One region of the Bacillus sp. Marseille-Q1617 genome, then DNA from elsewhere that is predicted to be linked to it. Evidence: riboswitches for the same ligand, from Rfam matches in the RefSeq annotation. Region 1 holds a riboswitch; each other region holds the start of a gene.
The links. A riboswitch is a leader RNA that binds a small molecule or an ion and turns the genes downstream of it on or off. The one in region 1 is predicted to bind cobalamin.

Region 1 (6,791 bases):
CCGATTGGTAACTCAGACGGACTGATCACGGTGCGGGATATCAAGTCTGCAATGACCAGGAACGCGCCGCCTGAAATGACCGAGAGCGGGAGCACATGCTGATGGTCATATCCAATCATCCTTCTGATAAAGTGAGGGATCACGAGCCCTACAAAACCGATCGTACCGGAAACGGCAACTGCCGCTCCGGTCAATGTGCTTCCTGCAATCAGAATCATATATTTTCTCTTCTGAACCGAGATGCCTATATGGCGGGCTTGCTCTTCCCCGAAGCTCATGCCGTTCAATTCCTTGGCATTTAACATCAGGAGCAGCGTCCCGGCAACAAAGAAAGGAAAGACAATGAAAATATAATCCCAGCCCCTCATGGATACGCTGCCCAGCAGCCAGCCGATGATCTGCCTCAACTCCTCTCCGGAAAGTGCAATCATAAGGGAAATGACAGAGCCGAGAAATGAGCTGAAAATAATTCCTGTCAGTATGATGGTTTCTACCTTCATCGTGCGGTCTACCTTCCTTGCAAACGTCAATACTAGAAATACAGTCAGCAATGAACCCAGGATACTGATGACCGGCAGCGTGAACAACCCCAGAAACGGCAGGCTGATATTGAAGAATAAAGTCACAACTGCACCCACCGATGCCCCTGAAGACATTCCCAGGGTATATGGATCGGCAAGGGGATTTCTTAATAACCCTTGAAAGGAAGCCCCCGCTACCGCTAAGGAGCTCCCCACTAGTAAAGCTAATAAAACTCGTGGTAAGCGAATGGAAAATACAATGTTTGAATGCATGGGGTCGACGGTCTCCGCTGAGCCGTCCCCAAACATTTCGGCACTGATGATCTTAAGGATATCAATGATGGGAACCTTTACAGTTCCAATCGATATCCCGATCAATAGCGACAGGATAAGAATACTTAATGCCAGCAGATAGATGATCCATATTCTATTCTGTAAATATCTCCGGATAAACAGACTTGGCAATTTCCTCTACTCCTTCTACCAATCTAGGACCGGTACGGGTCACGAGATCAGTGTGCACATCATAAACGTGTTCATTTTTGACTGCGTTGATATCCTGCCAGCCGTCCCGGGTCATGATCTGTTCGTTATCACCGTACGTGGTAATAATGACATCAGGATTCGCTGCGATGACCTCTTCTTGATTGACGGCGATCCACCCTTCCTGATCTTTCAGCGCATTCTCTGCATTGATCAATTCAAGCATCTCATTGATAAAGGTATTGTTTCCTGTTGAGTAAATATCCGGTGCAGGAGCCACTTCCACGTACACCTTCCTCTTCTGCTCAACTTCCTCTGCTTTTGATTTAAGTTCTTGAAGATCTTTTTTCATGCCAGATACCAGCTTTTCCGCTTTCTTTTCCGTATCTGTAAGCTTTCCAATATTCTCTATGATTGTGTATACTTCATCTATTTTCTGTGTATCCTTAACGACGAATACGCTGATTCCCGAGTCGCGCAATTGATTTAATCCTTCTTTCGCGCTCACAGCAGTCGACTCATGCGCAAGTACGAGATCTGGATCGAGGCTGATGATTTTCTCGACATTGAATTCCATACCTCCGATTTTCTCTTTTGCAGCAGCTTCCTCGGGATAGTTATCGAAATCTGTCACTCCCACGACTTCTCCACCAAGACCCAGTTCAAATAGTATTTCCGTATTACTCGGAATTAACGAAATGATTCGTTCGGGCTTTGATTCCAAAGTTATTTCATCACCTAAAGCATCCTTCACATGAATGGATTGGTCAACTGATTTCTCTTCAGTACCTTCCCCGGCCTTTTGGTTGTCAGAATCATTGCCACAAGCAGCTGTGAATAATACTGACAGCATTAAAATAATAATCAGACTACTAATCTTTTTCATTTTTTTTCCTTCTTTCCTCGTGATATTAACCGCTTTTATCAAGATCGCTGCATTCTTTTCCTTATCCGGCAGGTAGTGGATTCGAACGGGCATCGATCAAAATCCCCTTTTGACTTTCGAAAAAGTGCAAAAAAGAGACAAATAAAAAAACATCCCCGAAAAGGCGATGCTGTGTAATATGCATTTAGGACCATCATGTAAAAAAACATGCATGCATGTTACACTTTCCCATCCGCGTAGTACCAGTGTCAAAGATGTCAGGCAGGTCTCCTGGCTCATGGTCATTGCTTGCTGCCCCTTCCCGTACCTATGTACAGTGGCTTATTGCAGCTTGCTCCCATTTACAGTGGCGGGACCGCGTTGGAGTTGCACCAACTTCCCTTTTAAGAAGCGCAGGAATATGAAAACATACTCCGCTTCACCCGATCATTCAACTATGTAATTTTCCGTTCACATGAATTATACAGGAGCGTCTGCGTTCAGGTAAATACATTTTTATATAATCTAGACATTTTTTTGATTGTCAAACCGTCAATGAAAATGATAAAATTTGTTCATTCTGATATACCTTTACCACATTACAGCAGCAAAAAAGCTGCAGGAGGTTTCATAGAAATGAAAAAAGAATTTGAACTCGCTACCTTTGCCGGAGGATGTTTCTGGTGCATGGTAAAACCTTTTGACGAATTACCCGGCATCGTTGATGTCGTTTCCGGATATTCAGGAGGACACGTTGATCATCCTACTTATAAAGAAGTAAAAGAAGGACAGAGCGGGCATTATGAAGTGGTACAGATTACATTTGACCCTTCCATCTTCCCATATGAAAGCCTCTTGGACCTTTATTGGCCGCAAATCGACCCGACAGATGATGGCGGGCAATTCCATGACCGCGGCGATCAGTATCGAACGGCCATCTTCTATCACAATGAGAAACAAAAAAAAGCTGCAGAAGATTCCAAACAAAGAATTGCAGAAAGTGGACGATTCAATAAACCGATCGTTACAAAGATCCTGCCGGCGGCAGCCTTTTATCCTGCTGAGGATTATCATCAAAAGTTTTATAAAAAAAGTCCAGATGAATATAAAGCTGATCGCAAAGTTTCCGGCAGGGATGAATTCATCCGCAATCACTGGGAGCAATAAAAGTGCATGACAACCGCCCCTTTCTCACAAACTAAGTGCCAGAAAGGGGGTTTTTTATGATGAATAAAAAAAATCCAGACAAGGAACAAGTGAAAGGTTTCGAGGGTCCGGGCAGGGCTGTGAATTTTTTCGACCCCTATCCTGATGAAGACAAAGTGAATTACAAAAATGCAGAACAAGGTGAAGATGGAAAAGAAAGAGAATAAAGATGTCGAACACAAGACGAATAGTATGATAACTTTTGTATAAGTTAAGAAGAAGGAACCGGGGAAATCCTCCACCATGAAAAGCCATCAATCGCTAGATTTTCTCGGTTTTGCTATCATTTTTTCATACTTATTGTGCACTCCATGAACATGGACGGTCTCCCTCAGTGTATATCTGGTCTGATAGTAATGATTCAACCCGTCATTGCTATGCAGACAATCGAATCTTAGCTTTTCATAACCATTCTGTTGACAGAAGGACTCCGCCCAGTTTAAACATTCTGCCCCCAACCCTTCTCCTTTCCACTTCCTCTTCACGACTAAACGATGCAAATATAAGCACCTTTCTTCACTTGCTTCATCCCCCCATATATCACAATCCCATTCATTCGGTGAGGGTTCCAGTGTCAATGAACCTGCCGCTTCATTCTTCCAAAAGAGTAAATATGTATGACCTCTCCTGATTGAATCAATAATTTCCACAAGATTTCCATCCATGTCTGTGAGGTAATAATCCCATTGTGTAAGCCCTTTCGTTTTCAGCCACAAAGAAGCATCTTTTAATAAATCCAGTATGATGTCGAGCTCTTCGATTCCAGCTTTCTTTATCGTATACTCAGCCGTAGCTTCCATAATATCCCTCCTTTCTCGCCATCATTTTAACATATCTCCTTTAAGGGAGGACAGGCTTTATAAGTAAAAACACAGAAAAAAAGGAGGCGGGGTATCCGCTCTCCTTCAATACATACTCATTATTTTTTCAAGTACGTCCAGCCCTCTTCCTGGTATACTTTGTTTTCTTTCATCAGTTTCCCGATTGCGCGTTTAAAGGAAGCCTTGCTCATGTTGAAGCGTTCCTTAATTTCATCCGGCTGGCTCTTGTCCCAGAACGGGATCGCACCATTCCGCTGATGCAGGTAAGAAAGAATCACATCGGCATCATCATGCATCTTATCTTGTTTTAATGGAAGGAAAGAGACATTAAGATTTCCGTCATCCTTTACATCGATGACTCTTCCTTCAACAAGCTCGCCAAGTCTTGGTTCTTGTTTACGCTCATTCTCATGTACGAAGCAGCGGTAACCCTGTTCGGATAAAAAGAACGTGCCCACTTTCAATAGACGGTAAACCCTGCCTTGGACCTTTGCATTAAGCATTTCTTTTGATGCTCTTCTAGACACTTGCTCGATGATATTTTCCGTTGCAAGCTTTCCATACAGACGATCCTGCTTGTCCCGATTTAATGACATGAACAATTGGTCGCCGGGTTCCGGCCATAAGGAAAGGAACTTCGGCAGGTCGTCTGCAGAGACCAAAATGTCTTTAGGAAGTCCGATATTGACAAACACTCCTAAATCTTCTCGTTTATCCACTACCTCAGCCCATCCATAAGACCCTACTTGCACCTTCGGAATACGCATGGTCGCCGTCAGCCTGACATCCTTATCGTGATAAAGAAATACTTTGACAGTATCCCCCTCTTGTATTTCATCTGTTATTTCTGAATGATGCAGCAGTACGCGATCCTCATAATCATTTGTCAAGAAGAAGCCGTATGGGACTTCATGATCGACATATAATTCTTCTACCGTGCCCGGTGTCAATGAAGACATAATCTAATTCCTCCCATTGAAATGGTAATAGCTCTCATCCGCTCATTACACATCATGTATATTGAATTAATATATCTTTTTTTCTTCTATATGTATAGTGCCTATTTTCTGCAGAAAATAGTAAATGTATTTTGAAAATATACATTTGTGTTCCAAAATATACTGATTACAACGTATTAAAAATCTTCACGTTTATGTCCTTCACATACTCAGTATAAAAGAACTTAATTAATGAAGGGTTACATCCCTACTCAACCTATTATAACAGTGCATAGTAAATCATGCAGGTGCCCTGCTGATTAAAGCCAGGGTTCCCTGCATGAATTTAAGAATGATTATACTTCCTCACTGCTTCGTCAGCCGGAAGTAAGAATGTGAGCATTCCCAGTAATGGAAGGAAACTGCATAGAATCATGACAAATCGAATGGAATAAAGATCTGCCAGTCCTCCGAAAAGAACAGCGCCCACGGCGCCCATGCCAAATGCAAGCCCTACGGTCAGACCTGATACCATGCCGATCTTTCTAGGCAATAATTCCTGAGCATATACGACAATGACGCTGAAGCTCGATGAAATGATGAAACCGATGCAGAAAATAACCGGGAACACTAGTGATAAAGATAAATACGGAAGTGCCAATGTCAATGGGGCAGCGCCCAGCATTGAGAAGAAAATGATATTCCTTTTACCGAATTTGTCTGCCAACGGTCCGCCTAAGAAAGTACCCAGCACACCCGCAAACATGAATGCAAAAATATACGCCTGTGCTTTCTTGATGGATAACCCGTAATCTTCTATTAAATAAAATTGATAATAATTCGATAAACCGGCCCCATACCAAGAGCGGGCGAATACCAAAAAAACAACTAAAACCATAGCCCATTTAATCTTTTGATGGATAGGGGATGACGTCATATCTCCTTTTTTCCGGACATCATTCACTTCTTTTGATTCAATCTGCCTTGAATACCAGTTGGATACTCTAAGTAATATTACTACACCAAAGATGGCAGCCAGGGTAAACCAGAGGGCCCCCTTTTGACCGAATGGAACGAAGATGAATGCTGTAATCAAAGGAGCGAGTGACTGTCCTGTGTTTCCTCCGACCTGATAGATCGACTGAGCGAGGCCCCTTCTCTGTCCTGCTGCCATATAAGCGACCCTTGAACCTTCAGGGTGAAAAATGGCTGACCCAAACCCGATAAATAACACAGAAAGAATGATCCATAAAAAGTGCCCCGATAATGCAAACCCTATGAGGCCAATCAAACTCGAAAGCATCCCAAAAGGCAGTAAGTAGGGCCGGGATTTCATGTCTGCATAATAACCAAAAACAGGCTGCAATAAGGATGACGTCATGTTCAAAGCAAACGCAATCCACCCTATCTGTGTGTAACTTAATTGGAGAGATCTCTCGATAATCGGAAACATGGCAGGAACCACTGACTGTAATGTGTCATTTATAAAATGTCCTGAACTGATGGCAAATAGGATGCCGTAAATTGTAGTACTTTTTTGTTTATGTACTTGTTTCATGGCTGCCTGAGCCAAATGATCTCCCCCTTATTTATTTCGGTATGCTAAATAGTATAATGAATTTCATTCATGTTTTGTACACTTTCTCTAATAATAACCATTAATTAACATGATAAAAAGCCGCCGGGTATTGTCCCGACGGCTTTTTATCATGTTCATTAGTTTCGATCTGGGAATACCCGCTGAAGGACATCCACTAATTCCTCGCCGAACCCTTCAATCGGTTCGCCGTTTTCAGCCCTGTCTGCATACCCTCTAATCCGATCAAAAAAATCAGGGTTGGTGGAAACGTAAACATTTTCAATACCTGCATCTACATTTCTGATCTGTTTCGCCACTTTATCTTCAAGTTGTTGACTTACTCCATTTTCGCCATTTTCCAATACTGCTGCAACATAA
Region 2 (6,791 bases), on a different contig from region 1:
CCGGTGCTTCGAGATCCAGGGCAGGGATTGATAAGACAGATGGATGGATACCTGCCTCTTCTTCCATTACTGCATTTGAATTTTCAACCGTTTTTGAAGGTTTAACTTGTACAGGGTGTTCAAGGGGCTTTGATTGTTCCGCCTTTTGTTGAACCCGTTGAGGCTCCTCTGCAGAACAACCTGCAAGAAGAGCCGTCAACAAAATTCCAATTACACGAAGCCTCATTACTTCACAAGCTTCCGGCGAGCGACAAATAGAAGAGCTGCTCCGCCGAATACAGCAGATGCCAGAATGATAGGAAGTGTAGAAGCGGTTTCTTCAGCAGTTCCTCCCATTCCTGTTTCAGGCATGCTTCCCGGCATGAGTGTGTAGTCTTTCAACACAAGTACTTCCAATTGATCAGCTGTATTAATGGCAAATACGCTGTACACTGTATTTTCCTCTAACATCGTTCCAGAAAGATCTAATACTTGTTCACCCTGAGGAGTTCTGATTTCCAGGTCATATGTGCCTGGATCCAGCTCTTTGTAATCTGTGATTGCTTTAAACTCAGCTCCTGAGAATAATGCATCTCCTCCAATTGGCCCCACATCAACAGTTGGTGCATCAGGGGAAAGGTGTCCTACACGGACCTTCGTCATTCCTTCTGTGACTTCCATTGAATCTTCTGCAACCACAAGCTCTAAATTGTCGAGAGTATTAGCTGCTGCGACTGTATAACCCATCCCCGCTTCAACTGTCAGGGTTTTAGAGATGACCGGTTCTTCACTTCCCATTGTTCCGGCAGCATAAATGTCCACCTTATGTTCTCCGGCAGGCAGGTTCATGTAATCTGTTGCCGCTTTGAACTCGGCCCCTTCTACAACCGCTTTATCATCGACATATACGTCTACAGCCGGTGCATCAGGAGAAGCATGTACAACGCGCACCATTGCATCATTTTCAGCAGCAAACGCACCGCCGGCCAGTGACATCATCAAAATCGCAGTAACAAAAATCGAGAAAATCTTTTTCATCTTTTCCACTCCCTTTCGTTTTGTACAAGTTTTGTAACATCCTTGTAAATATACTGTACAATTATTAAACAGATTGTTCAACTATTAAACTGTCATTTCAGCACATTGGAGAAAACCACCTTGCACCACCTTTGATATAACAGGAATTCGACAAATATTCAGCTTACATTTGATAAGATCGTTGGTGTTACATTGATACTTTAAACACCCCATAACTTATGTGCTTTAAAAAAAGAGCCACCCTTCAAATTTGAAGAGTGACCCCATAGCTTACTTCTGATTTTGATTTTCATTATCTTCATTTGTATCATCTTGACTGTCTGCCTCTGACATGTTTTTTCCTGCTGCGCTTTCCCTTTCCCCGGCTTGGGAAATGACAGGCTGATAGTGTGGCTTCCTGTCAGCATATGACCGTAACAATTCACCCACGTCTATCCCGGTCATTTCCTTCAATGGTTCCTGCATATCCAGCATCGTTCTGGTAATACTCTTCCCGAATGACGGAACACCCTGACCATTGCCGGAATCAATGATTTTCACAGAATCGATATTGTTTAACGGCTGTGCAATCTTTTCGGCAAATACAGGCAGCATTTCGATCAGTTTTTCCGTTATGATGACGTCACCGTGTTTTTCCATTGCTTCAGCAAGCAGTTTACGCGCTTCTGCTTCTGCTTTACCGCGCTGTCTGATGACATCTGCTTCGGCAGATCCTTCTTCACGGCGGATCTTCGCTTTCGCTTCCCCGTCGATTTCCGCTTTTCGCGCCTCTGCTTCTGCTTTACGAGTCGTCTCATAATATTCCGCGTCCGCTTTCGTTTGACGCACTTTCGATTCTTCAGCCTCGAGCTTAACTGCCCGTTCGCGCTCAAGGAATTGAAGCGTCAATTCTTCTTCTTTTACTTCTTTGGACAGCTTTGCTTTTTCCAATTCGTACGATTGCTCTGATTTCGCCCGCGCACGCTCTGTTTCTTCTTTGAAGGCTGCATCCTTGATGTCCTTTTCCTTTTTGGACTCGGCGATGGAAATTTGACGCTTATACTCTTCTTCCTTCGCTTCCTGATCCGTCTGAGCACGGTGAATCCGCGTCTCACGTTCAGTGTTAGCCTCGGCGATTTCTGCCTGCTTGCGGACTTCCGCGATGCGGGGACGTCCAAGGTTCTTTAAGTATCCATTCTCTTCATCAGCATCACGGATATCCGTCAAGCCGAGGGAAGTAATTTTGAAGCCCATAAGATCCAGCTGCTTCTGCGCGATCTCCGATACGTCGGCGTTGAACTTCTCCCGATTGCTGTTGATGTCCTCCACGGTCATTTTTGATAAAATGGCACGCAGATTACTTCCTAATACCTCAATGATTTCATCTTCAATCTCTTTTTGGTCTTTACCAAGGAACTGCTCCGCATAATTGGCAATCCCGTTTAACGTGTCAGCCACCTTGACCATCGCGACCGCATCAGCCACGATCGGCACCCCGCCGTTTGTATAGACACGCGGAGTCGACAGCTTCAATTGGAAAGAAGTCAGATTAACGGGCGTTGACGTTTGGAATCGTCTCAGACGATAACCTCCACCCCTGATGATCTTCATGGAACGTCCTTCCTGGTCGGTGAAAATATTCGTCTCTTTCTCTGGATCCCCGAGTTTCGGACCCGTGATGATCAAAGCCTGATTCGACCTTGCCGTGCGGTAGCGGAATCTCATCCAAAAATAATACGCGATTCCCGCAATTGCTGCTACGATCAATACAGGAATTAGGAACATGATCACTCCAATAGCAGTCAATGAACCCATACTTACCTACCCCCTGTTATGTTATTTAAGCAGTAAAGTTTTTCTGCTTTTATAATGGTGATATGACTATCTACGGATAACAGCCTTTAAAGGTTTCATAAAAATGGGAAAACATCAGGTTTTTTCCTTTTTATTGACATAGTAGAGTCCGAGAGACGTCGAATATGGTAGAATAAAAGCGTTCACAATTTCATTATTGCTCATTGGTGAAGAGGATGTCGGTTGACTCTCTTCTTAAAAGGGAAGCTGGTGAAAATCCAGCGCGGTCCCGCCACTGTAAGGCTGAGAATTCTTATGAAGCCCACTGTTTCCCCGGGGGGAACGGGAAGGGATAAGAAGTCGACGAAGCTGAGCCAGGAGACCTGCCAATCGGGAAGAACACAGAGTTCCTACGGGAGATAGGAGGGTGTTGCGCTTTATGAGACGACAAACGAGGTTTCATTGGATCCTGATTGTTCGCTTGGAATAGCTGCATCTTCTATTAAAGGAGATGCATTTTTTATTTCAAGCTTATGAGGAGATGAGAAGATGGAACAAGCTTATCCAGTTGAACGCTCACGTACGATCCAGACAAAATTGGTATTGCCGCCTGACACCAATCACATGCAAACAATCTTCGGTGGAAAGGTATTAGCTTTCATCGATGAAATCGCTGCTCTTTCAGCCATGAAACATTCCAGTTCGGTGGTGGTCACCGCTTCGATCGATTCAGTTGATTTTCTTTCTTCTGCAACTGTCGGGGACGCGCTGAGCCTCGAAGCGATTGTCACTTCCACGGGCAGGACTTCCATGGAGGTGTATGTGAAAGTGTACTCTACCAATCTACTGACGGGTATCAAGACTTTGACGACAGAATCATTCCTTACCATGGTTGCAGTGGATGAAGACGGGAAGCCAAAGCCAGTACCCAAAGTGATTCCGGAAACGGAAGAAGAAAAGAGATTATTCAACACGGCGGTTCTGCGGAAAGTGCATCGGAAGAATCGGGCGCTGATTAAATAGGAAGGGGGTATGAACAGGCAACTGTTCATACCTTTTTAATTTTGTGAAAGTAAAGAAGTGTATTTGATACCTTTTTATTGTCCTACCAATAAAAAAATACTGAGCCTATAATAACTGCTATCCATGAAACGGATGCTGCCAGACCTACTCGCAATAAGTCCTTATCTGTAAAATAGCCATACGTATAGCTAATCAAGTGTACAGGCGATTGCGTAACAAGAAAAAAGCCCGGTACGCATGCAAGAAACACCGGCATGGCAATTTGCATAGGCGATAATTCCGGTATCGTGTTTCCAATCGTAATACTAAGGGGGAGCATGATTGTCAAAAAACCTAAAATATTCACAAAGACAATTCGGACCAAACTTGTGCATAAAACCAAGAGAAGTATCACAACCCAAGGTGGATGACCGTCAAGGATACGATTTAAACCGACAGCCATCCAATCAATCGTATCTGTTCTGATTAACATCCCTGATACCATCAGTGTAGAAGCAAAAAAGAGCATCAAGTCCCAATCTATTGATTTTCTTGCCTCATGCCATTTCCATACCCCTGCAAAAGGAAGCAAGGTAAAGCAAGCACCCAGCAGGCCGATTTGAGGAATTGAGTAGCCGTGTAAAGGCTGCGCAATCCATAATATCAAGGTTCCTCCGATTATACAGATAATTTTCTTTTCATTGATGCTAACAGGACCCAACTCATCTATTTTATCCTCAATTAACGATAATAATAGCTTGCGGTCTATCTTTTCAGGAGGGAAAATAACTAAAAATATACCCCATAGGATGAAAATAAACAATAAAACAGGAAACCCAAATAATTCGAACCACTTTAAGTAATTCAAATCAGAAACATCACTCATAATTCCGAATGCATATATAGTGGAACTGGCTCCCGTCGCAACAAAAGCACCTGAAATGGCAGCAAGGTAGGCTACCCCGATAAACAGTGATTTGCCTAAAAAACCGACATTCCCAATCTTTCTTAAACTTTTCATTAAACTATCCAGAACAGAGGATAATAGGCTGCCTTTCCCGACATTAGAAGGAATGAGGATAGACAGTACAACCATGAGTAAAAAAGAGATGAAAATCATGGCCTTCCCGGAACCCCTGGAGAGCCTCAACATATAAAGGGAAACCCTGCTTGCAAGACCGGTATTAATAAACGCCGTTGATATGATAAATGTTGAAAACAAGAGCCAAACGATACCTGAGCTAAAATAACTCAATGTTTGTTCATAACTGAAAAAGTGAAACGAGAGAAGTAAAATCAGCAGCAGTGAACTGAAAGCAAGTGGAAAGACTTTTCCAATCCATAATACCTGGATAATGATGAGGGCAGCGATTGCCTTCCATTTATCATCCCAATCGAAAAACGGTATAAAAAACAATCCGTATATAAGTAGTGTTATAGCCAATAACAGCTTTTTTTTCATTTCCATTACTCCCATTCCTCAATCAAAGGAAAAAGTCACCGAATAACAGGTGACTTTCTTTCTTTCAAACCAATGAAGGTCAATGAATGATCTTTGAATCCTGCTTATTGCTCATTGCATAACGTGCAGCAGTCGAACCTGCTAATTTTCCATACACAGCACCTGACATCAATCCAGAGCCTCCGGGGTAATTATGATAAAAGATTCCACCAACCATCTCCCCTGCAGCGAACAGCCCGGACAATGGTTTATCGTCTTTATTTAATACTTCTCCTGATGAATTAACTCGGAGCCCGCCAAATGAAAACGTAATACCGCAAGTTACCGGGAAAGCATAGAAAGGTCCTTCCTCAATCTTCAATGCCCAGTTCGTCTTTTCAGGTGTTAATCCCACTGTCTTCTTTCCGTCTTTCTCTGTGGGGTTGTAATCCCCATCTTGTACGGCTGCATTATAATCTTCTATTGTCTGCAAAAATTGTTGTTTGTTCACTGACAGCTGATTAACTAGTTCATCCAGAGTCTCACCTTTATAATAAGTTGCTTCTTCCAAATCATATTCCTTTCTGAGAAGCGGCCGTACTTGGGAATCATAAATCTGATAAGCCACATGACCAGGCTGTTTCAATATTTCCCGTCCGTACTTAGCGTACGTATAATTACGGAAGTCGGCGCCTTCATCTACAAACCGTTTTCCTTCATTATTTAACATGATACTAAGGGGATAGGAATGTTTTTTAAAGATATCTCCCGGCTTATTGAAGTCCCCGACTTTTGGTGCATGATAATCCGTTCCAATTGAGTGACACCCGGAATATTCACCAAACTTCTCTGCTCCTGCAGCCATGGCCATAGAAATCCCGTCACCTGTGTTATATTCGGTGCCTCGAACAATTGCCGCTTCCCATTCTTTGCCGATATACTCACTTCGAAGCTTTTTATTTCCTTCAAAACTACCGCATGCCAAAACAACCCCGGTTGATTCTACTGTCATCCTATTTTCACCCTGCTGGACGACGACACCGCTTATTTTTTCACCTTTTTTTAATAGCTCAACTGCAGCGGTCTCATACCAGATATCAATCCCCAGCTCCTCTGCACGGGAAAAAAGCTGCTTCATCAAGCCTATACCTTTATTTTCGGTCTTAACCGGCAGTCCTCCCCAGAATTGCCGCTTGCCATCCTTTTCATAGGACTGATTATCATAGTTAAGTTCAAATTTCACTCCATGCCCTTTCATCCAAACCAGCGTCTCAAATGAACGATCCACCAGTTGTTTTGCCAGGTCAGGCTGACTTTCTCCTTTCGTCACGCGCATGATATCTTGATAATAATCATCTTCGTTGTAATCCGGCATGACGATAACTTCTGCTTCCTCATCCGAGAGATCTGTTACAACTTTACGGATATCATCCAGATTGTGATACGCTACCCTGATGGCCCCATCGGTAAAGAATGAATTCCCGCCTCTTTTATGCTTCGGACCTTTTTCAAGAACCAACACTTCCGCCCCTTCTTCACGGGCTGAAATGGCAGCACA
Region 3 (6,791 bases), on a different contig from region 1:
CTCTCTTAGCTATAGTTTCTATATTCCCGTTAGAGGAATCTTTAAACTACCAATAGAGAGTTTTTGGAATCCATGAATTAGAGACGGGCGCCGGTATCACAAGTCATCAAAACCATTAACATCCGTCGTTTTCGTATACTGCCTTGATTTTTGCTCAAAGAAGTCCGTTTTCCCCAAATCCACTTCTTGATAGGCAATGATCCATTTTAACGGGTTGTTCTGATGTCCTTCAAAGGGAGGCTTGAACCCAAGCTGTTTCGCCCTTTTATTTGCCATGAACTTTATATAGCTTTCAAGCTCAGACATGAGTAGACCGTCTATTTCATTTCCGATGATTTCCTTTGCCCAGTCTATTTCTAAATGTGCAGCCTGCATGAATGTCTGTTGGCCGAATTCCCATAATTCTTCTGTTTTATAAGTTGGATACTCCACTAGGATTTCTTTGAATATTTTTTCAAACAGGCCGACATGGAGCTGTTCATCCCGATTGATATAATTAATCATTGTACTCGTGGCAACCATTTTCTGATTCCTGGCAAGATTATAAAAGAAAGCGAATCCGCTGTAAAAAAATAATCCTTCTAATATGACATCATAAACGATCGATTTTAATAGATTTTCAACTGTAGGTGCTTCTGCAAAGTCCTTATAACCGTTCACCACGAAGTCATTTCGCTTCTGTAGGATCGGTTCTGTTTTCCAATAATTGAACACTTCATCCTGTTTATGCTTCGGTACGATGCTTGAGAGCACATAGCTGTAGGAATGATTATGAATCACTTCCTGCTGAGCGAGGATGATCATCAATGCATTTAAACTGGAATCCGTCAAAAAGTCTCCGACCTTACCAGCATAATCTGTCTGAACACTATCAAGCAGGGCAAGCAAACCTATTACCTTCAGAAAAGTATCCTGCTCCTTTTTAGATAGTGATTCAAATTGATTGATGTCTTTGGACATATTTATTTCAAACGGCGTCCAGAAGTTACCCAGCATTCTTTTATATTTGGGATACGCCCAATTAAAGCGGACATCGTCCCAGTTTAAGACGTTGGAGCTCTTCCCGTTTATTATGGAAGTCGATTTATTTGGAGCTGCTGCATCAAGCAGTTCTCTTTTATTCAGTGTAATCATGTTCCTTTTCCCCCTTATTAGCTATGACAACTTTCACACTCTTCAATGACAGAATCGGATGTGGATCTCACGTAATAGGTCGTTTTCAAGCCGGATTTCCATGCGTCAAGATGAAGAAGCAGAAGGTCCTTCGCTTTGATGTCATTTCTAACATAGAGATTGAATGAAATACTCTGGTCGATATGCGTCTGTCTCCTGCTGTTTTGTTTGATGCTCCAATGCTGATCCAGATGGTATGCTGTCTTGTAATACCATTTCGTTTCAGCCGTAAGATCCGGTGCAGTAACTGGGATTTTATAATCCTTTTTTTCTTCCGAGTATAACTGCCTGAATAAAGGATCGATACTTGCTGTTGAGCCTGCTATGAGAGAAGTTGATGAGTTCGGCGCAACAGCCATGAGGTACCCGTTCCGAATCCCGGTGTATGACACTTCCGTTTTCAACTGCTCCCAAAGCGGACCTTTATATCCTTTTTTATCGAAATAATTCCCGGTATCCCAATCTGAACCTTTAAAATATGGATACGCTCCTTTCTCCTTTGCAAGATCGCTGCTTGCCTCAATTGTATGATACGCAATCTCTTCATAGAGTGAATCACAGTACGCTGCGGCTTCCTCGCTTTCCCATCTTAAGCCCTTCGCGGCAAGTAAATGATGCCACCCAAACGTACCCAGCCCGATTCCTCTATACCGCTGATTTGTCAATTGGGCTTGGAGTACAGGTATATTATTAAGGTCGATGACATTATCCAAAAGTCTTACAGCAATCTTGATCGTCCGGGATAATACTTTGTGCTGAACAGCCTTAGCCAGGGAAAGGGACGCGAGATTACACACGACATAATCACCTGGATGTTTAGAAGTAATGATTTTCCCGTCTTCTATCTTTTCTTCCTCTAAATAAGTAGGGCTCATATTTTGAGCGATTTCCGTACATAGATTGCTGCAGTAAATCATCCCTTTATGAGCATTGGCATTCTGGCGATTTACAGTATCCCGGTAGAACATAAAAGGTGTTCCCGTTTCCAGCTGAGAGATCATAATTCGTTTGAATAGGTCAATGGCAGGTACTGTTTTCTTAGAAAGTTCCGGATGATTCACACATTGCCAGTACTTCTCCCTGAATGAACCCTGACCTTTTTCTTCATCGTAAAAGTCTTCCAGAGAAAAGCCCATGACTCTCCTTACTTCATGAGGGTCGAACAAGTGCCACTCATCTCTTTCTTCAACCGCTTCCATAAATAAATCAGGAAGGCAGACACCTGTAAACAAATCATGGGTACGCTGCCGTTCATCTCCATTGTTCAACCGAACGTCCAGGAAAGAATGAATATCTTTGTGCCAGACATCGAGGTAAACCGCAATTGCGCCTTGACGCTGACCGAGCTGGTCCACGGACACAGCGGTATTATTTAATTGCTTCATCCACGGAATGACCCCCGAGCCCACACCTTTAAAGCCTTTGATGTCACTCCCCCTGCTCCGGACTTTGCCTAAGTAGATACCAAGGCCCCCGCCGTTTTTACTCAGGGTCGAAACATCCGTATTGCTGTCAAAGATGCACCTCAAATCATCCTCCACAGTATCGATGAAGCAGCTGGAGAGCTGTCCGTAGCTTTTACCTGCGTTCGCTAATGTAGGTGTGGCAACGGTCATATACAGATTGGACAGGGCCCAGTAAGCTTCTTTAATCAACGAGAGCCTTTGCCCTTTGGGTTCATCCATCATGAGGGTCATCGCAATCACCATAAACCTCTCCTGAGGGAGTTCATATACTCTTCCTTCATGTGACTTCGTTAGATAGCGCTCAGCAAGTGTAACAATTCCAATATAGGTAAACAGCTTGTCTTTAGAAGGATCCAAAAGGGACTCCAAATGCTGGATTTCTTCCAGGGTGTATTCAGCCAGTAAGCGTGGATTATATAACTTCTTCTGGACAAGATTTTGTATCAAATCAAAAAATGAGCGGTATGGATTTGCAGGATCAAGTCCCCTGGATTGACTGCTGGAGCGATAAAGCCTTTCTAAGTACAGACATGCAGCAGCATAAGTCCATTGTGGTTCTTCTGCTGAAATTCTTTCGACAGCGGACAAGATCATTTGGTGATAAAGCTGTTCCACTGAGAATTCCTTTTTCACTTGAAGAAGCCCTTCCACTTTCTCTTCAAATCCATCCATGTCCAATTCGGGGAAATCCAACTTTAGCTTCCCGCATAGCTGCCTGGCCAGTTCAGATGTTTTCTCTGTTTCAATCAATTTCATATCTCCATTCCTCCCGGATCTGTTCAATTCATTCGTACTATACAAGCTGCGGGAGAGGATATAAAAAAAGCCCATCCTCTAAATTGGACGGGCTTAAATGAATAACGATGATATGATATAACAGACGTATGTATTGATATCTATTATTCTATCCTCGCATATCCTCCCAATTCCCGAAGAAGATCATACGTAATAACTACGGCAGGTCTCCTGACTCGTGCTTCAACCTACTTTAAGGCCTTCCCATCTTTATTAAGATAGTGGCAATTCCTTATTTCGTCACACTTACAGTTGCGGGGACAGTTCTGGAATTTCACCAGATTCCCTATTAAGTCTAAATAGACACCGTACTTATAGATTTAATTGAACTAATCAATATATAGTTATGAATTTACTCATAAAACACAAAGTATTGTGTTCCCATTCATCATAATTTAATTCCTATGATTTTTCAAGCAGAAATCATTGCGTCACTTAAAAGCAAATATGCTTATAATTATCTTTTTCATCAAAAATCCGCGAACACCTTTGAATCGGAAGACTAAAACAGAGGTAAAGCGAGATTACATTGAAATTTGTTGTTTGAGACCGGGAAGCAGAAATCCTATAATCCTATTAGAAGGTTGTTTGACAGTATTCTTTGGTCCCCAATATTTGACGGGCTGTTTACACCGGAAGAATTCGGATGTGAACAGCCCCCTTTTTTTGAATGAATGGCGATGCTGGGGGATAAAATAAACGAATCTAGTGTTTCAGGGTGATTACAATATGATTAAATGAGTCAAAAAGGTTTATTTATTCATAAGAATCATATACAATGCGCATTAAGTGATTTTTTAATTAGCAGTTTTCATTATGATTGCTGATACAAACGACATTGTTAATACAGAGTGGATTGTAGCAGAAGGCATTTGACTCCGATGGGATATAGAGGAAAAGTCGAGATCCCGCAGGCGGAACGCCGAGTAGGCTCGAGTTCCTCCCCGCGGAAAGCAAGTGTCTGCAGCGGAAAGGAGCGGTCATCGTTTACTTGCCCTAATAGCAATCTAATAGAAAGCATCCTAATTATATCGCCTTTGAAAGGAGAAAATGATACATGAAAAAATTAATGAGCGCTTTATTGATAACAATTATGACGATTGCCTTAGCCGCTTGCGGAAATGGAGAAGAGGCAAAAAAGCAATCCGAAGATAAACCAAAAACAGAAGAGAAAAGTAAAGAACAACAAGATCAGGCAAAGCAAATGGAAGAAATGCAAAAGAAAATGGATAAACAAAAAGTGGACAAAGATAAAGTGGTTGCAGTGGTCAATGACGAGAAGCTGAAGGGTGAAGATTATAATAACATCCTTACATCCTCTCAAATGCAGTTTCAACAAATGGGACAAGACCCGACGAGTGAAAAAGCCGCTGAACAAATCAAAAAACAAACAATCGACAGCCTTGTAGGTCAAACTCTTCTTATGCAGCAGGCAGACAAGAAAGGGTATAAGGCAACTGACGAAGAAATCAACAAACAGCTTGATGAAGTAAAAAAACAATACAAGAGTGAGAAAGAATTCGAAAAGGCTATGAAAGACGCCGGATTCTCAATGGATGAATTAAAAACTCAAGTTGCTGAAAACATCAAATACACGAACTACGTTGAAAAAGAGATTAAAGTGGATGAAGTAACAGAAGAAGAAATGAAGAAATTCTATGACCAATTTGCCAGCCAGCAGGGCAAAGATCAAAAAGCACCTAAGTTTGAAGAAGTGAAGCCGCAAATCAAGACTCAACTTGAACAGCAAAAGAAACAAGAAAAACTTGTACAGCACGTTGAAGAGCTAAAGAAAAATGCTAAAGTTGATGTGAAAATATAATTCATCATAAGAACAATTCCCGCTACGGGAATTGTTCTTTTTTTATTCATACGTTTTATCTTTTTTAAAAAAGGGTACTGTCTACCATACATTACTTCAGTAGACTCTGTTTAAAGCTGCTGATTTTTGATATTACTTTTTTCTAGCTGTTGATTGGAGTGCAAGACGAAGACTCCTGCGGGAGAAGTGACTGATGTGAGACTTGTCCAGCTCCGGCGGCTAGAGGCTCGAGACATAAGCCATGCCATCCAAAAAGGCAAAACGCCTTTATGGCTGACCTGTCTTATGCTTGTCGACTCTGAGCGAGCCGCCTCCGCTTTTCTTCCCGCAGGGAGGTACGACCGAGGAGACTCACGGGTCACCCGCGGAAAGCGAAGTCTTGCACGGAAATCACCAGCGGCATTGAAAACAAATCACTAGTAAATAAAGGAGATGAAATACATGAATAAACGTTCAAACGATAACCCTGAACAAGTAAATAAGGATCATGAAGGAATCCTTGATAAACATGAAAGTGAACAAAACGTAGATCCGATCCCCTTAGAGGATTTAAAGAAAGAACAACGGGAAGAAAAAAAGAAACATCATACAAAAGATGATTCCTCGAGCGAAGAGTAAGCCGCTCAACAAGAAAAAAGCCGCAGTACATTCAAATTGTACTGCGGCTTCCTTGTTCATCCATTTATTTACTTAGCCAATTGGTATGGAAGGTTCCTTCTTTATCCGTCCGTTGATAAGTGTGGGCTCCGAAATAATCACGCTGAGCCTGCAAAAGGTTTGCCGGCAGCGATTCCGAACGATAGCTGTCATAATAAGCTAGTGCACTTGCAAGCCCTGGTACTGGTATTCCCAATTTAATGGCCGTCGCCACCACTTCACGTGCATCGTCCTGATAATTTTCAACGATTTCCTTAAAATACGGATCCAATAGTAAATTCGTCAATCCTGCATCCCGGTCATAAGCTTTCTTGATTTCTTGCAGGAATCCTGCCCGGATGATGCATCCCCCTCTGAAAATCATGGCGATTTCACCTGGCTTGAGATTCCAATTATATTCCTTCGACGCTGATTGTAACTGTGCAAATCCTTGAGCATAGGAACAGATTTTACTTAAATACAATGCTTTACGGATCATTTCAACAAACTCTTCCTTATTTCCGTTGAATTCGTTGTTTTTAGGTCCTCTTAAAATCTTGCTTGCCTTTACACGTTCTTCCTTCATAGCCGAAATAAAGCGGGCGAAAACAGATTCAGTAATAATCGACAGAGGCACCCCAAGCTCCAGGGCGGATATGCTGGTCCATTTACCAGTGCCCTTTTGTCCTGCTGTATCCAGGATGACTTCTACCAGGGGTTTACCTGTTTCTTCATCAACTTTAGTAAAGATATCAGCCGTAATCTCGATCAAATAACTGTCAAGCTCCCCTTCATTCCACTCTTTGAAAATTTCATGAAGTTCTTGTGCTTCTATTCCCAAGACGTTTTTCATTAAGTAATACGCTTCACAAATGAGCTGCATATCGCTGTATTCTATT

Region 2: it holds a riboswitch for cobalamin, as region 1 does, so the genes downstream of both, HWX64_RS05155 (acyl-CoA thioesterase) here and HWX64_RS20930 (ABC transporter substrate-binding protein) in region 1, are expected to answer to the same signal.
Region 3: it holds a riboswitch for cobalamin, as region 1 does, so the genes downstream of both, HWX64_RS07045 (ribonucleoside-diphosphate reductase subunit alpha) here and HWX64_RS20930 (ABC transporter substrate-binding protein) in region 1, are expected to answer to the same signal.

What each region holds. Positions count from the first base shown of each region.
Region 1 is NZ_CAHJXM010000003.1:711,081-717,871, reverse strand. It holds gene HWX64_RS20935 (iron ABC transporter permease) at 1-986, opposite strand, end outside; gene HWX64_RS20930 (ABC transporter substrate-binding protein) at 949-1,890, opposite strand; cobalamin riboswitch at 2,133-2,330, opposite strand; gene msrA (peptide-methionine (S)-S-oxide reductase MsrA) at 2,506-3,036, shown strand; gene HWX64_RS20920 (hypothetical protein) at 3,093-3,242, shown strand; gene HWX64_RS20915 (GNAT family N-acetyltransferase) at 3,330-3,875, opposite strand; gene HWX64_RS20910 (S1 RNA-binding domain-containing protein) at 3,995-4,855, opposite strand; gene HWX64_RS20905 (MFS transporter) at 5,181-6,392, opposite strand; gene HWX64_RS20900 (YhcN/YlaJ family sporulation lipoprotein) at 6,551-6,791, opposite strand, start outside.
Region 2 is NZ_CAHJXM010000001.1:1,042,401-1,049,191, reverse strand. It holds gene HWX64_RS05170 (class F sortase) at 1-226, opposite strand, end outside; gene HWX64_RS05165 (DUF4397 domain-containing protein) at 226-1,017, opposite strand; gene HWX64_RS05160 (flotillin family protein) at 1,288-2,802, opposite strand; cobalamin riboswitch at 2,999-3,196, shown strand; gene HWX64_RS05155 (acyl-CoA thioesterase) at 3,340-3,813, shown strand; gene HWX64_RS05150 (SLC13 family permease) at 3,896-5,254, opposite strand; gene tcuA (FAD-dependent tricarballylate dehydrogenase TcuA) at 5,334-6,791, opposite strand, start outside.
Region 3 is NZ_CAHJXM010000001.1:1,403,667-1,410,457, reverse strand. It holds gene HWX64_RS07050 (ribonucleotide-diphosphate reductase subunit beta) at 97-1,134, opposite strand; gene HWX64_RS07045 (ribonucleoside-diphosphate reductase subunit alpha) at 1,152-3,395, opposite strand; cobalamin riboswitch at 3,578-3,760, opposite strand; gene HWX64_RS07040 (SurA N-terminal domain-containing protein) at 4,492-5,256, shown strand; gene HWX64_RS07035 (hypothetical protein) at 5,698-5,874, shown strand; gene gndA (NADP-dependent phosphogluconate dehydrogenase) at 5,939-6,791, opposite strand, start outside.